One region of the Roseateles sp. P5_E4 genome, then DNA from elsewhere that is predicted to be linked to it. Evidence: predicted binding sites of a transcription regulator. Region 1 holds the regulator's gene; each other region holds the start of a gene.
What was found. Region 1 encodes HrcA, which represses chaperone genes, less so after heat shock. Its sites were predicted from a motif close to TTAGCACTCNNNNNNNNNGAGTGCTAA; they were not measured.

Region 1 (4,860 bases):
AGGGCCGACTTGGCCGCGTCGATGAGGGACTGGCCATGCGACAGGCGCCCGTGTTCGGCGTTCAGCTCCTCCCACTCGTCCTCGGCCGGCGCCAGGCCGTCCAGCTCGCCGATCTGCCAGGCCAGCCGCTCGCGCTCGCGCAGTGCGTCGGCCTGCTGGCCCTGGGCCTTTTGCAGCGCCTCGGCGGCCTGCTTCCAGGCGGCGTGAGTGCGGCCCAGCGGCACAGTGTCCAGCCCCGCAAAGCCATCCAGCAGCTCGCGCACGGCGGCGGGGCGGGTCAGGCCCTGCCAGGCATGCTGGCCGTGGATGTCGAGCAGGTGGTCGGCCAGTTCGCGCAGCTGCGTCAGCGTGGCCGCGCCGCCGTTGATCCATGCGCGGCTCTTGCCCGCGGCGTCGATGACGCGGCGCAGCAGCAGCGTGTCGTCGGTGTCGAAACCGGCCTCGTCGAGCCAGGCGCGCAGATGCACCGGCGTGTCGAATTCGGCGGTGATCTCGGCCTTGGCTGCACCTTCGCGCACCACGCCGGCGTCACCGCGGCCGCCGAGGGCCAGTTGCAGCGCGTCGATCAGGATGGACTTGCCAGCGCCGGTCTCGCCGGTCAGCACGGCAAAGCCGGGCTCGAAGTCGAGCTCCAGCGCGGGAACGATGACGAAATCCTTGAGACTCAGGTGCCGCAGCATCTAGACGTACCAACGTAACTTGCGACGGAGCGTCGCGTAATAACTCCAGCCCTTGGGGTGCAGAAAGCGCACTTGGTGCTGGCTGCGCCGCACGGTGATGGTGTCGCCGTGCAGCAGGCTCGCGAGGCTTTGCATGTCGAAATTCACCGACGCATCGCGGCCGGCGACGATCTCCAGGCGCACCTCGCCCAGGTCGGGCAGCACGATGGGCCGGTTGGACAGCGTGTGGGGCGCGATGGGCACGATCAGCCAGCCGGCGATGCTGGGGTGCAGGATGGGCCCGCCGGCGGAGAGCGCATAGGCCGTGGAGCCGGTGGGCGAGGCCACGATGAGGCCGTCGGCGCGCATGTTGGCGACGAACTGCTCGCCGACCTCGATCTTCAGCTCCACCATGCCGGAGCTGCCGCCGCGGCTCACGACCACGTCATTGAGTGCCAGGCCGGAGAAGATGGATTCGCCGTCGCGCCAGACCGCGCCTTCCAGCATCGCCCGCGGCTCGACTTCGTAGTCGCCTGCCAGTACTGGTGCCAATGACTCGCGCCAGCGTTCGATGGGAATGTCCGTGATGAAGCCCAGCCGCCCCTGGTTGATGCCCACCAGCGGAATGCCGTGGCGAGCCATGTCCCGTGCGAAGCCGAGCATCGTGCCGTCACCGCCGATGACCACCGCCAGGTCGCATTGCCGGCCCAGCTCGTCGTTGGACAGCGCTTCATAGCCCGTCAGGCCGGTGTTGAGCGCGGTGTCCGCTTCCAGCGATACGTCCAGGCCCTGGCCGCACAAAAATTGGGCAATCTCCTCCAGCACCGGCCCGATGCCAGGCGCTTGATGCTTGCCCACGATGGCGACATGTCTGAAGCGCTCGGCCATGCGGCAAATTACACCACAGGGGGTTTGCACATCCCGGGCAGAACAGCGCTGTCCATAGAATGCGGGCATGCTCGACGAGCGCTCCAAATCCCTGCTGAAAACCCTGGTCGAACGCTATATCGCGGACGGGCAGCCGGTCGGCTCGCGCACGCTGTCCAAGGCCTCGGGCCTGGAACTCAGCCCCGCGACCATCCGCAATGTGATGGCCGACCTCGAAGAACTCGGCCTCATCGCCAGCCCGCACACCAGTGCCGGCCGCATCCCCACGGCGCGTGGCTACCGCCTGTTCGTCGACACCATGCTGACGGCCCAGCCCGGCCTCATCGGCGTGGACGCTGCACGGCTGCAGCCCGACCAACCCCAGCGCGTCATCGCCAGCGCGGCGCTGATGCTGTCCAACCTGTCGAGCTTTGTGGGTGTGGTCACGTCGCCGAAGAAGGCCAGCGTCTTCCACCACATCGAATTCCTGCGCCTGGGCGAGCGCCGCGTGCTCGTCATCCTCGTTGCACCCGATGGCGACGTGCAGAACCGCGTCATCTTCACCGCACAAGACCTCAGCCAGTCCGAGCTCGCCGAAGCCAGCAACCGCCTGAATGCCAACTACGCCGGCCTCACGCTCGAAGCCGTGCGCGAACGCCTGCGTCACGAGGTCGATGAGCTGCGCGGCGAGATTGCCGGGCTGATGAGCGCGGCCGTGCAGGTCGGTACCGAGGCCATGGTGCAGGAGCAGGAGCAGGTCGTCGTCTCCGGCGAGCGCAACCTGCTGGCCGTGCAGGACTTCAGCCATGACATGGGCAGCCTGCGCCGCCTCTTCGACCTCTTCGAGCAAAAGACGCAACTGATGCGCCTGCTCGACACATCGAGCCGCGCCGAGGGCGTGCGCATCTACATCGGCGGCGAAAGCCAGGTCGTGCCCTACGAGGAGCTGTCCATCGTCAGCGCGCCCTACGAGGTCGACGGCCAGGTGGTGGGCACGCTGGGCGTCATCGGCCCGACGCGCATGGCCTACGACCGCATGATCCAGATCGTCGACATCACGTCGCGGATGGTGGGGCAGGCGCTCAGTCAGCGGTGAGCCGACCCTGACTAGAATCCGCGCCTCCTCCCCGGGGGCCGTTAGCTCAGTTGGTCAGAGCAGAGGACTCATAATCCTTTGGTCGTTGGTTCAAGTCCAACACGGCCTACCATTCCACGCGCTTTTGCGCGGTAGCGGGCACTAACTTTGTGCTCGACGTGGTGGCTTCGTTGCCGTTGCGTTGCCCTTAGTGCTCAACTCGTTGTTCTACTTCGATGGCACTTCCGTCTGCCCAGGGCGATCGTTACCAGCTTCGAATGCGCGAACTGCAGCGCGAGATCCTTCGCGGTCATGAAGTCCTGGTGGACTTCGAGCCTCCCTACCCGTCAGGTTCGTTCCGTTTCCTAGACTCGGATCTCGGGTCAGACGGAAAGGGAATCGAACTGTGGCGCGGGCTAGCGCTGTACATGCAGATCGACCCCGACTCAATCGGCCGGACCGATGACGAGGCGATGGCCTTCCTGCGCGAACTCCAACCATTGGCGGGCGCTGCATCGAATTCGGTGGCCGCCATCTACTGGCGGCGCCTATGGGAGCTGGGCCGAGATGTGGTGAGCGGGGCCTTCGAATGTGAGATACGAAGGGCGAATCCGCATTTAAGTTTGGTGGCGCGGTCCTACCTCTTTGGAACTCTTGAACAAACGCGTATTGAGCGAGTCGGCGAGAAGTTTGGTTGGCTTCCTGGTGGCGCATACCTCTTCCCGTACAGGCCCGGCGAAGTACCGCCGCTGCAGCCTTTCGGTGAGTCCTCAGTACCAGGCGAAATCGACGAGGATCCCCAGACCCGCTTTTACGGCGATGCCAGCCCGCCGTACAAGTGGCCATGGGGTTCGCACGAGACGACGCTGCTGCGCATGCTGGTGGGCGTTGCGGGTCTCTGGAAGACGATTGACCAGGGCGGCAACTACGACCCCAGCGACCCAACGACAGCTCCGACTCTTGAACAAGTTGATGCTTGGCTTCAGCGCAACGGCGTGAAGAACAGCAGCCTGAGCAAGGCCATCAACCAGATGTTGAAGCCTGACGACTTCCCGGACGGCAGGCGGGCAAAGAAAGTTGCGGCTAAGAAGAAGTGAATCCATTCACTCTTTTTTCATAGGCCGCCGGCCGGCAGCATGAAGGTTCATCYACTTTCATGTGCCCCATGACCCAGCCGCCCGCTGCATCGCTTCCCGAAGAAGGCTTCATCCGAGAAGCCCAACTCCTCAACGTACTGCCCGTCTCCTCGACGACTCTTTGGCGCATGGTGAGGACCGGCGCCTTCCCGCCGCCGGTCAAGATTTCCACTCGTGTGACCGCGTGGCGCGTCTCGGATGTGCGCGCTTGGTTCGCGTCGCGGAGGGCCGCCACATGACCCGGCAGGAGCTCTATGAATTGGTGTGGACGATGCCGGTGATCCACGCGGCCAGGAGCGTTGGGCTGTCTGACAAAGGCCTGGCCAACAAGTGCAAGGCATTGAACGTTCCGATGCCGCCACGCGGACATTGGGCGAGGGTGTCAGCGGGTGCGAGCATCCCGAGAACGCCAATGCCGGAAAGTTCAGAAGCAGACGCCCAGGCGCTCAAGGTTCTGGCCGACATCGATATAGCTGATGGGGCAGTCGGAGCATCGCTGAAGGGACGCATTGCGCAGAAAGCGCCCTCCGGAGAAGCTGGCGGGGACGGCACGCGCCTTGATGAAGGAATGTGGCTGAGCGCAAATCGAAGTGCGCCGCGGGCGTCCCCCGAAGCGGCTTGGCCTTCGACATCGGTAGTGCGAAGTAAACAGACGCCGGAACAATCGCTATCTGCGACACGCAACGCGGCCATTGATCTTGCGTTCATCCGCACGGTGGCTTCCGAACTTCAGGACATGCGTGCTATCGAGTCGTTGGTTCAGGCCGCGATAGCCCATGCAATTCATGGCCGGCAAGGTGATGCGCGGTGCGTGCTGAACTGGGCCGCCGCCGTTCGAGCGAAATTGGCCGAGCGAGACCCGATCGCTGTGCTGCTGCGCTTGGCAATGTCGCTCGATCATTAACTCCTGCCCCGCGAACGCCACTCGCACTTAGACTTCGGCTCAAAGATGAATCCGAGAGTCATATGAAGTTCGAGGTGTATTGCGATGAGGCGCATCCGGACGTGTTCACGTCCGAACACCCTCGCGTCCGGCACTTGATGATCGGCAGTCTATGGTTGCCAGCAGAATTACGAAGCGAGATTAAGGGCCGGATCTCAACGCTTCGGCAGATTCATAACG
Region 2 (4,860 bases), on a different contig from region 1:
TTGATTGCCTGGCGGCTCAAGGGCGGGGTGTCGCACCAGCTGACACCGGATGTGCGTCTGTTTGCCATCGGACGTGTCGACAGCGTGGCTGGGGCCGCCAATCGCGACAGTCGGCTTGTGCGTCAGACCACGGGCGCGAGCATCGGCATCGGGCTGACCTATACGTTCGCGCGCTCAGCCGCCCGCGCCAGCGACTGAGAACCTCAGGCACAAAAGAAAAGGGGCTGCTCGCGCAGCCCCTTCCTGAATGCTTGATCAGTTGGGGACAGAGCTGTCGGGCGAGTACGCCCGCCAGGTCTGTCCCGCAATGTCTTACATATCCATACCGCCCATGCCACCCATGCCGCCCATGCCACCAGGCATGCCGCCACCGGCTGCTTCGTCCTTGGGGGACTCGGCGACCATGGCTTCGGTCGTCAGCATCAGCGACGCGACGGATGCGGCGTTCTGCAGGGCAGTGCGGGTCACCTTGGTCGGGTCCAGGATGCCCATTTCGATCATGTCGCCATAGGTGTCGTTGGCGGCGTTGAAGCCGTAGTTGCCCGAACCGGCCAGCACGGCGTTGACGACGACGGAGGCTTCGCCACCGGCGTTGTAGACGATCTCGCGCAGCGGTGCTTCGATGGCGCGCAGGACCAGCTTGATGCCGGCGTCTTGATCAGCGTTGTCGCCCTTGATGGCGCCAGCGGCTTGCTTGGCGCGCAGCAGCGCGACGCCGCCACCAGCCACGATGCCTTCTTCAACGGCTGCGCGCGTGGCGTGCAGCGCGTCTTCGACGCGGGCCTTCTTTTCCTTCATCTCGACTTCGGTGGCAGCACCGACCTTGATGACGGCAACACCGCCGGCCAGCTTGGCCACGCGCTCTTGCAGCTTTTCGCGGTCGTAGTCGCTGGTGGCTTCCTCGATCTGGATGCGCACTTGCTTGACGCGGGCTTCGATGTCGCCCGCAGCGCCGGCGCCGTCGATGATGGTGGTGTTTTCCTTGCCCACTTCGACGCGCTTGGCCTGGCCCAGGTCGGCCAGCGTGACCTTCTCGAGCGTCAGGCCGACTTCTTCGGCGATGACCTTGCCGCCCGTCAGGATGGCGATGTCTTCCAGCATGGCCTTGCGACGGTCACCGAAGCCAGGCGCCTTGACGGCGACGACCTTCAGGATGCCGCGGATGGTGTTGACCACCAGCGTGGCCAGGGCTTCGCCGTCCACGTCTTCCGAGATGATCAGCAGCGGGCGGCCCGACTTGGCAACCTGCTCCAGCGTCGGCAGCAGATCGCGGATGTTGCTGATCTTCTTGTCGTACAGCAGCACGAACGGGTTGTCCAACAGCGCGGCTTGCTTTTCCGGGTTGTTGATGAAGTAGGGCGACAGGTAGCCGCGGTCGAACTGCATGCCTTCGACGACGTCGAGTTCGCTGTCCAGGCTCTTGCCGTCTTCGACGGTGATGACGCCTTCCTTGCCAACCTTGTCCATCGCCTCGGCAATGATGCGGCCCACTTCATGGTCGCTGTTGGCGGAGATCGTGCCGACTTGCGCGATTTCCTTGGAGGTGGTGGTGGCCTTGGAGGCCTTCTTCAGCTCGGCGACCAGGGCGGTGACCGCCTTGTCGATGCCGCGCTTCAGGTCCATCGGGTTCATGCCGGCGGCCACGTACTTCATGCCTTCGCGGACGATGGCCTGGGCCAGCACGGTGGCGGTGGTGGTGCCGTCGCCGGCGTTGTCAGACGTCTTGGAAGCGACTTCCTTGACCATCTGCGCGCCCATGTTCTGCAGCTTGTCCTTCAGCTCGATTTCCTTGGCCACGGACACGCCGTCCTTGGTCACGGTCGGGGCGCCGAACGAGCGCTCGAGCACGACATTGCGGCCCTTGGGGCCCAGGGTCACCTTGACCGCGTTGGCCAGGATGTTCACGCCTTCAACCATGCGGGCACGAGCCTCGCCGCCAAAGATCACGTCTTTTGCTGCCATTTGATTCTCCGAATACTTAAATTGGGGTCAGAGTCGAATTCTCTGAATCAGTTGGGGACAGAACTCGCGCTGCGCGCTTCGGTCTGTCCCGCAAGCCATTACTTTTGCACCACGGCGAAGAGGTCTTCCTCGCGCATGACCAGCAGCTCGTCACCGTCGACCTTGACGGTCTGGCCGGAATACTTGCCAAACAGCACGCGGTCGCCGACGACGACGTTCAGGGCCACGAACTCACCCTTGTCATTGCGCTTGCCCGGGCCGACGGCCAGGACTTCACCTTGATCAGGCTTCTCAGCGGCGTTGTCGGGGATGACGATGCCCGAGGCGGTCTTGGTTTCTTGCTCCAGACGGCGAACGATCACGCGATCGTGCAGGGGGCGCAGCTTCATGGAATCTCCTTGAGAGTTGGAACCGGAGCGGCCGCGGCAATCGCGGCTCGCCGAAAAAAACGGGGCCGCCAGCGGAAAACCGGTCGGCCCGACTCGTTAGCACTCGAATGAGTTGAGTGCTAGCAGAAAGCCATTATAGGGACGGCGCGTGGCGATTCAAGCCTTGGGGGAACAGCTTTCGTCGAGGCCGGCGATCAGCGGCGCGCGACTGCGCTGACGTCCGCTCTATTGCGGGCGCCCAATGAAAAACGACCGCCGTGGCGGTCGTTTCTTCAGCTTCGAGGCGCTCAGCGCGTGGCGCGGCGACGGCTCCAGCCCAGGCCGCCAAGGGCGCCCAGGACCAGGGCGATGCTGGCCGGCTCTGGCAGGCGGCCGGTGGGATCGGACGTCTTGAAGCTGATGTCGTCAAGCAGGACCGTCTGATCCGTTGCCGAGAAGACGACCGAGCGAGCGACGCCCTGGAAAGACAGCTCGAGCAGTGAGGACCAGTTGCAAAAGGTCAAGCCGCTGCTGCACGGAGAGCCGGAAAGGCCCGACAGGCCAAAGCCCAGGTCCTTGCCCTGAGCGTCGAACACGTGCAGTTCATTGCCGCCGATGTCGAAGACATGAACCGAAAGGTTGATCGCCGTGACGCTGCCTGAATAGACAAAGGACAGGGCTTCGAAGTGGTCGGACAGGCTCAGCGTCAAGCTCTTGCCGCTCGTCGAGGCCGGCTTGGTCCAGTCCTGGGCCAGCAAGAGTGCGCCGCAGCTGCCCGAGCGGAAGAAGCTGATGTCGCCAGATTCATTGTTGGGACCGAAACCGCAGGCTTCGGAGGTTGCGGTCCAGCCCGCGCCGCTGCCGGTAACGCCCTTGGCGGCGTAGCGGTTGGTCAGCAGTTCGGTGGCCTGCACATCCTCGAAGTCCAGGAAGACCGCACCGGCCATCGCCGATTGCATGGTGGCCGTCAAGGCGAGTGCCAGAAGTTTGCTCGTCGCGCGCATGGCGTTCTCCGTCCGGGTTTGTTCGAGTTGGGGTGGTTGCACGGACTGTAAACAAGCACCTGCGCGCCGGGCCGCGTTGTGCCCCTTCAGTTGAGGGGGAGTCAAGCACCTAGGGGCCGCGCTTAGGGGGGTGAAGAGGTACTGCGCGCGCATATATGAGTTGCCGAGATGACTCGCTAGATCGCGCGGCTGGCAGAAGGCCTTGGCTACACTGCCTCGGGTGGAAACCAAATGGCTTGAAGACTTCGTCAGCCTGGCCGAGACGCGCAGCTTTTCCCGCTCCGCCCAGCTGCGCCACGTGACCCAGCCGGCATTCTCGCGCCGCATTCAGGCCTTGGAGGCCTGGGCCGGCGTCGACCTGGTGGATCGATCCTCCTATCCGACCCGACTCACGGCCGCAGGCGCCACCTTGCTGGCCCAGGCCGTCGAGCTGCTGGGCAATCTGCAGGCGACGCGCAATATGCTGCGCAGCCATCAGGCGGCCGACCAGGACATGATCGAGTTCGCCGTGCCGCATTCGCTGGCCTTCTCCTTCTTCCCGCACTGGTTGATGGGCCTGCGCCGCGGCTTCGGCGCCATCAAGTGCCGGCTCAACGCGGCCAATGTGCATGACGCGATGCTGCAGCTCAGCGAGGGCAATTGCGATCTGCTGCTGGTCTATCACCACGCCAGCCAGCCGCTGCAGCTGGACCCGGAGCGCTACCAGATGGTGTCGCTGGGCCACGAGACCTTGTCGCCGTATGCCAGGGCCGACAGTCAGGGCGAGCCGATGTTCCGGCTGCCCGGACGGCCGGGCCAGAAGATTCCCTTCCTGAGCTACGCGGCCGGCGCCTATCTCGGCCGCCTGGTCGAGCTTATCGTCAAGGAGGCGGACTGCGCGCTGAACCTCGACGCCATCTACGAGACGGACATGGCCGAAGGCCTGAAGGCGATGGCGCTGGAAGGCCATGGTTTTGCCTTCCTGCCCGCCAGCTCGGTGCAAAAGGAGATCGCCAGTGGCCGCCTCGTGCCCGCCGCTGCGCCGGGCACCTTCAGCGTCAGCATGGAGCTGCGCATCTATCGCGAAAAGCCCGAGCTTTCGCGCCGGCTCAAACCAGCCTCCTTGGCTTTGTGGGACTATTTATCGTCCGCGGCATGACCTCATCCAGCTTGCGCATGCATCGTGTAAACCCGTATTCGGGCTGAGCGTGCGGCGTGGTCTGCTCGCGGCTGTTATCGATATCCACTTCCTGTTGTTGGAGTCTCCATGAAGAAAGTTCTGCTCGTCGCAGCCCTGTTCGCCGGCGTTTCGGCCGTGCATGCCGAAGACACGCTGAAGAAGATCAAGGACAGCGGCGCGATCACGATGGGTGTGCGCGAGTCGTCGGGCCTGTCCTACACCATCGGTGATGGCAAATACGTCGGCTACCACATCGATGTCTGCGAGCACGTCGTTGCCGACCTGCGCAAGCAGCTGGGCAGCAAGATCGAAGTCAAGTACCAACCGGTCACATCGGCCAACCGCATCCCGCTGACCGTCAACGGCA
Region 3 (4,860 bases), on a different contig from region 1:
TCATTGAGGACGGCATCGACGCGCGCATGAAGCGCACCGCCTGGCGCGCTACGGCCAAGGGCGAGCTCAGCCGCCCGCACACACTGGCCTTCTCGGCCCTGCTGTGTGCAGCCGGCATGGCGCTGCTGGGCTTGTACGTCAACGTGCTGACGATGTGGCTGACCTTCGCCACCTTCATCGGCTATGCCGTCATCTACACCGTCATCCTGAAGCCGATGACGCCGCAGAACATCGTCATCGGCGGCGCCTCGGGCGCCATGCCGCCGGTGCTGGGCTGGGCCGCGCTGCGTGGCGACCTCGGCCCCGAGCCCTGGCTGCTGTGCTTGATCATCTTCCTGTGGACGCCGCCGCACTTCTGGGCGCTGGCCCTGTACCGCGCTGAAGATTACGCGCGCGCCGGCCTGCCCATGCTGCCCGTCACGCACGGCAACGACTACACGCGGCTGCAGATCCTGCTCTACACCTGGGTGCTGTTCGCGGCCACGCTGCTGCCCTTCCTGACCGGCATGAGCGGCTGGTTCTACCTCGCCAGCGCCGTCGCACTCGGCCTGGGCTTCTGCGGCTATGCCTTCCGGCTGTGGCGCTCGTATTCGGAGATGCTGGCGCGGCGGACCTTCTGGTTCTCCATCTGGCATTTGTCGCTGCTCTTTGCGGCGCTGTTGATCGACCACTACATCGCATGAACACCCGTCGTTTCGCGCTGGCCGCGCTGGCCGCACTGTCGTTGGCCGCCTGCCAGAAGGCGAGCCCCGACAAGCCCGCCTTCAAGGGCATCGACCTGACCGGCGCCGAGTACGCCCGCACGCTGAACCTGACCGACCAGGACGGCCGCGCCCGCTCGCTGGCCGACTTCAAGGGCAAGGTGCTGGTGGTCTTCTTCGGCTACACCCAATGCCCCGACGTCTGCCCGACGACGATGGCGGAAGTGGCCGAAGTCAAGCGCAGCCTGGGCGCGGACGGCGACAAGGTGCAGGGCATCTTCGTCACCGTCGACCCGGAGCGCGATACGGCGCAGCTGCTCAAGGCCTATCTGGCCAGCTTCGATCCCAGCTTTGTCGGCCTGCGCGGCAGCGAGGAGCAGACGAAGGCCGCGGCCAAGGAGTTCAAGGTCTTCTACGCCAAGGCGCCGGGCAAGACACCCGAGACCTACACGATGGACCACACGGCGGCGAGCTTCATCTTCGACACCGAAGGCCGCGTGCGCGTTTACGCGCGCTACGGCTCGGGCGCCCAGCCGCTGGCGGACGACATCAAGCTGCTGCTGGCCGAAGCCAAAAAGTAGAAAAGGCCCCGAGGGGCCTTTTACCTGGAGCGGAAGAGGGTCAATCAGGCCGCTTCGGTCAGCGCCTTCTTCATCTTCTTCATCGCCGCCACCTCGATCTGGCGGATGCGCTCGGCCGACACGCCGTATTCGGCAGCCAGCTCGTGCAGCGTCATGCCGCCCGACGAGTCGTCGTTCACCTTCAGCCAACGCTCCTCGACGATGCGGCGGCTGCGCGCGTCCAGCACGTCCAGAGCGCGATGGATGCCGTCGCCGGCCAGTTCGTCGCGCGAACGCGCCTCGATGACGCGGGTCGGCTCATGGCTGTCGTCGGCCAGGTAGGCGATGGGCGCGAAGCTCTCGCCATCGTCGTCGGTCTGCGGCTCCAGCGCCACGTCGCCGCCCGACATGCGGGTCTCCATCTCCAGCACTTCCTCGCGCTTGACGTTCAGCGTGCTGGCGACATGGGCCAGTTCGGCCTCGGTGAGCGTGTTGCGATGCGTCTGGCCGTCGGCCTGGTCGGCCTTCATCTGGTGCTTCATCGAGCGCAGATTGAAGAACAGCTTGCGTTGGGCCTTGGTCGTCGCGACCTTGACCATGCGCCAGTTCTTCAGGATGTACTCGTGGATCTCGGCCTTGATCCAGTGCATGGCATAGCTCACCAGGCGCACACCCTGGTCCGGGTCGAAGCGCTTGACGGCCTTCATCAGGCCGACATTGCCTTCCTGGATCAGGTCGCCCTGGGGCAGGCCATAGCCCATGTACTGGCGGGAGATGGCCACCACCAGGCGCAGATGCGACAGCACCATGCGGCCAGCGGCTTCCAGGTCGCCCTTGTCGCGCAGGCTGCGCGCGGCGGAACCTTCTTCCTCGGCCGTCAGCAGCGGCAGGCGGTTGACGGCGGAGATGTATGCGTCCAGATTGCCCAGCGAAGGCACCATGGCCCAGGGGTCGCGGACGGCAATGGCAGAAGAGGCGGACATCGTCATGAATCCTTGCTAAACCGCGGCGCGGAATGCCGCGGTGAGCAGGATATTAGCACTCTGGTTTGGCGAGTGCTAAGTCAGTTCGTGACGCTGCTGGAATGCAATGTTTCCAACGGTGAAACAGTCAGCRATCGCTAACTTTCCTTCAGTCGACCAGACCGAAATCCGGGCTTTTGATCATGGCCTCGATATCCAGCAGGATCAGCATGCGCTCGCCGAGCTTGCCTAGGCCGGTGATGAAGCGGGCGTCCAGGGCGGCGGCCACTTCCGGGCGCGGCTTGATCTCGTCGGCGCTCAGTTCCAGCACGTCGGACACCGAATCCACGACGACACCGACGACGCGGCCGGCCACATTGAGCACGATGACGACGGTGAAAGCGTTGTATTCACCGGCCTGGCCCAGGCGGATGCGCAGGTCCACGATGGGCACGATGACGCCGCGCAGGTTGACGACGCCCTTGACGAAGGCCGGTGCATTGGCAACGCGGGTGGGCGGCTCGTAAGAGCGGATTTCCTGCACGCGCAGGATGTTGAGGCCGTATTCCTCTGCGCCGATGCGAAAGGTCAGGAACTGGCGGCCATCGGTGCGTGCCAGGGCCTGCACGGCCTGGGCACCGGTGCTGGGAACGAGATCGGTGGAACTCATCGGGCGCTGACGCGTGTTGGGGACTGGGCCCTCATTCTGCCCCCGCTACGACGGAGCCCGGCGCCAACAATTCATCGACCAGGGCGAGCAATTCACGCACGTCCAGCGGCTTGGTCAGATAGTGCTGGGCGCCCGCCACCTCGGCGGCGGCGATCTGCTCGGGCTGGGCATTGGCCGACACGACGACGACCGGGGGAAGCGGCTGGCCCAGCTCGCGCATGCGGCTCAGCAGCGTCAGGCCGTCGCCATCGGGCAGCTGCCAGTCGAGCAGCAGCAGGGCCGGCGGGCGCTCGCGCAAGGCGCGCAGGCCGGCTTCCACGGTCGGCGCCACTTCCAGCTCGATGCCGGGCCGCTGCTCCAGGATGCCGCGCATGACTTCGGCGTTGAGCGGGTTGTCCTCCACGTAGAGCACGCTCCGCTGGGGGCTGGGGCGCGGGCTGGTCGGTTCGTCCGGGGCTGTCTCCTGGGACAGTGCAGCGGCAGCGCCGCTGGCCGGCAGCCTCAGCACGAAGCAGGCGCCGGGGCCGTCCTGCTCTTCGGCGCGCAGGCTGCCGCCCATCATCTCGGCCAGGCGCTGGCTGATGACCAGGCCGATACCCGTGCCCGGCAGGCCGCTGCGCTCGCGGCCCAGGCGGTTGAAAGGTTGGAAGAGGGCGGCGCGCTGCTCTTCGGTAAGGCCCAGCCCGGTGTCGCGCACGGCGATTTCGACCCACCCCAGCTCAGGTCGAGCCACCTCGACGCTGACGCTGCCGCCTGGGCGGTTGTACTTGACCGCGTTGCTGAGCAGGTTGGTCAGGATTTGGGTAACCCGCGTGGGGTCGCCGACGAGGCGCACGGCGGCCGGGTCGATACGCTGGCTGATGGCCAGGCCGCGCTCTGCGGCTTGACCTTGCACCAGCGCCAAGGCCCGGGCCAGCAGCGGCGGCAGCTCCAGCAGCACAGGCTCCAGGCGCAGCGAGCCTGCCTCGATGCGCGACAGGTCCAGCGTGTCGTTGATCATTTCCAGCAGATGCCAGCCGGCCTGGGCGATCTGCTGGGCGCGTGCGCGCTGGCCCGGTGCCAGCGGTTCACCGGCGTCCATCTGCATCAGCTGCGTGAAGCCGAGGATGGCGTTCATCGGTGTGCGCAGCTCATGGCTCATGCGCGACAGGAACTCGCTCTTGGCCTGGTTGGCCGCCTCGGCGGCCTCGCGGGCGCGGTCCAGCTCCTCGATGCGCAGCTGGTCGGTGATGTCCTCGATGATGCCCACCAGCCGGTGCGGCCGGCCGTCCGCGCCGCGCAGCAGGCTGACCAGCACGCGCGCATGGGCGGTGCTGCCGTCGGGACGGATATAGCGCTTCAAGCGGCGGTAGAACGGGATCTCACCGCGCATCAGCCGGCGTGCCAGGCGGATGTCCTCACGACGGTCATCGGCATGGGTCACGTCGATGGAGCGCTTGTTCGCGAGCGCCTCGGCCGTGTAGCCGACCAGATGGCAGAAATGGGCATTGACCTCCTGGAAGCCGCCGTTGAGGTCGGTGAAGGCGATGCCGATGGGCGCAGTCTCGAAGATGCTGTGAAAGCGCTGCTCGCTCTGGCTCAGCGCGCGTTCGCCCTGGGCGCGGTTGGCAACCTCGCGCTCCAGCGCGGCCGTGCGTTCCTGCACCAGCGCCTCGACATGCTGGGTGCGGCCCGACATCAGCAGCAGCAGCGCGCCCACCATGGCCGTGGCCAGCAGGCCGACGAGGGCGAAGGCCCAGCTGCGCCCCGGCGCCTGCACCAAGCCGGGCAGGTCATAGATGCGAATCTCCCATGACCGGCCGCCGAACTCCAGCGGCATCTTGACCAGGGGCAGGTCGGCACCCCCACGTTGCACGGCCTCGCAGCCCAGGCGCCCGCCCAGTCGCGGATAGAGCGCGCCGCGCTCCAGGTCGACGAGACAGGCGCCGAGATGCTCGGGCCAGTTGGCCGCCAGGCGCGACAGCAGC

Region 2: a site for HrcA is predicted at 2,448-2,474, ahead of ACXJLH_RS05675 (co-chaperone GroES). Genes of this name have one in related genera too.
Region 3: a site for HrcA is predicted at 2,297-2,323, ahead of rpoH (RNA polymerase sigma factor RpoH). Genes of this name have one in related genera too.

The regions. Positions count from the first base shown of each region.
Region 1 covers NZ_JBFUMS010000004.1:158,363-163,222, forward strand. Annotated here, with positions in the region: gene recN (DNA repair protein RecN) at 1-680, opposite strand, end outside; gene ACXJLH_RS09795 (NAD kinase) at 681-1,547, opposite strand; gene hrcA (heat-inducible transcriptional repressor HrcA) at 1,615-2,622, shown strand; tRNA gene ACXJLH_RS09805 (tRNA-Ile) at 2,658-2,734, shown strand; gene ACXJLH_RS09810 (hypothetical protein) at 2,880-3,698, shown strand; gene ACXJLH_RS09815 (helix-turn-helix transcriptional regulator) at 3,767-3,976, shown strand; gene ACXJLH_RS09820 (hypothetical protein) at 3,973-4,641, shown strand; gene ACXJLH_RS09825 (DUF3800 domain-containing protein) at 4,704-4,860, shown strand, end outside.
Region 2 covers NZ_JBFUMS010000002.1:664,268-669,127, forward strand. Annotated here, with positions in the region: gene ACXJLH_RS05665 (MipA/OmpV family protein) at 1-198, shown strand, start outside; gene groL (chaperonin GroEL) at 313-1,962, opposite strand; gene ACXJLH_RS05675 (co-chaperone GroES) at 2,061-2,351, opposite strand; gene ACXJLH_RS05680 (PEP-CTERM sorting domain-containing protein) at 2,639-3,334, opposite strand; gene ACXJLH_RS05685 (LysR substrate-binding domain-containing protein) at 3,555-4,472, shown strand; gene ACXJLH_RS05690 (amino acid ABC transporter substrate-binding protein) at 4,581-4,860, shown strand, end outside.
Region 3 covers NZ_JBFUMS010000006.1:300,033-304,892, reverse strand. Annotated here, with positions in the region: gene cyoE (heme o synthase) at 1-683, shown strand, start outside; gene ACXJLH_RS14320 (SCO family protein) at 680-1,282, shown strand; gene rpoH (RNA polymerase sigma factor RpoH) at 1,327-2,244, opposite strand; gene ACXJLH_RS14310 (chemotaxis protein CheW) at 2,393-2,893, opposite strand; gene ACXJLH_RS14305 (CHASE domain-containing protein) at 2,925-4,860, opposite strand, start outside.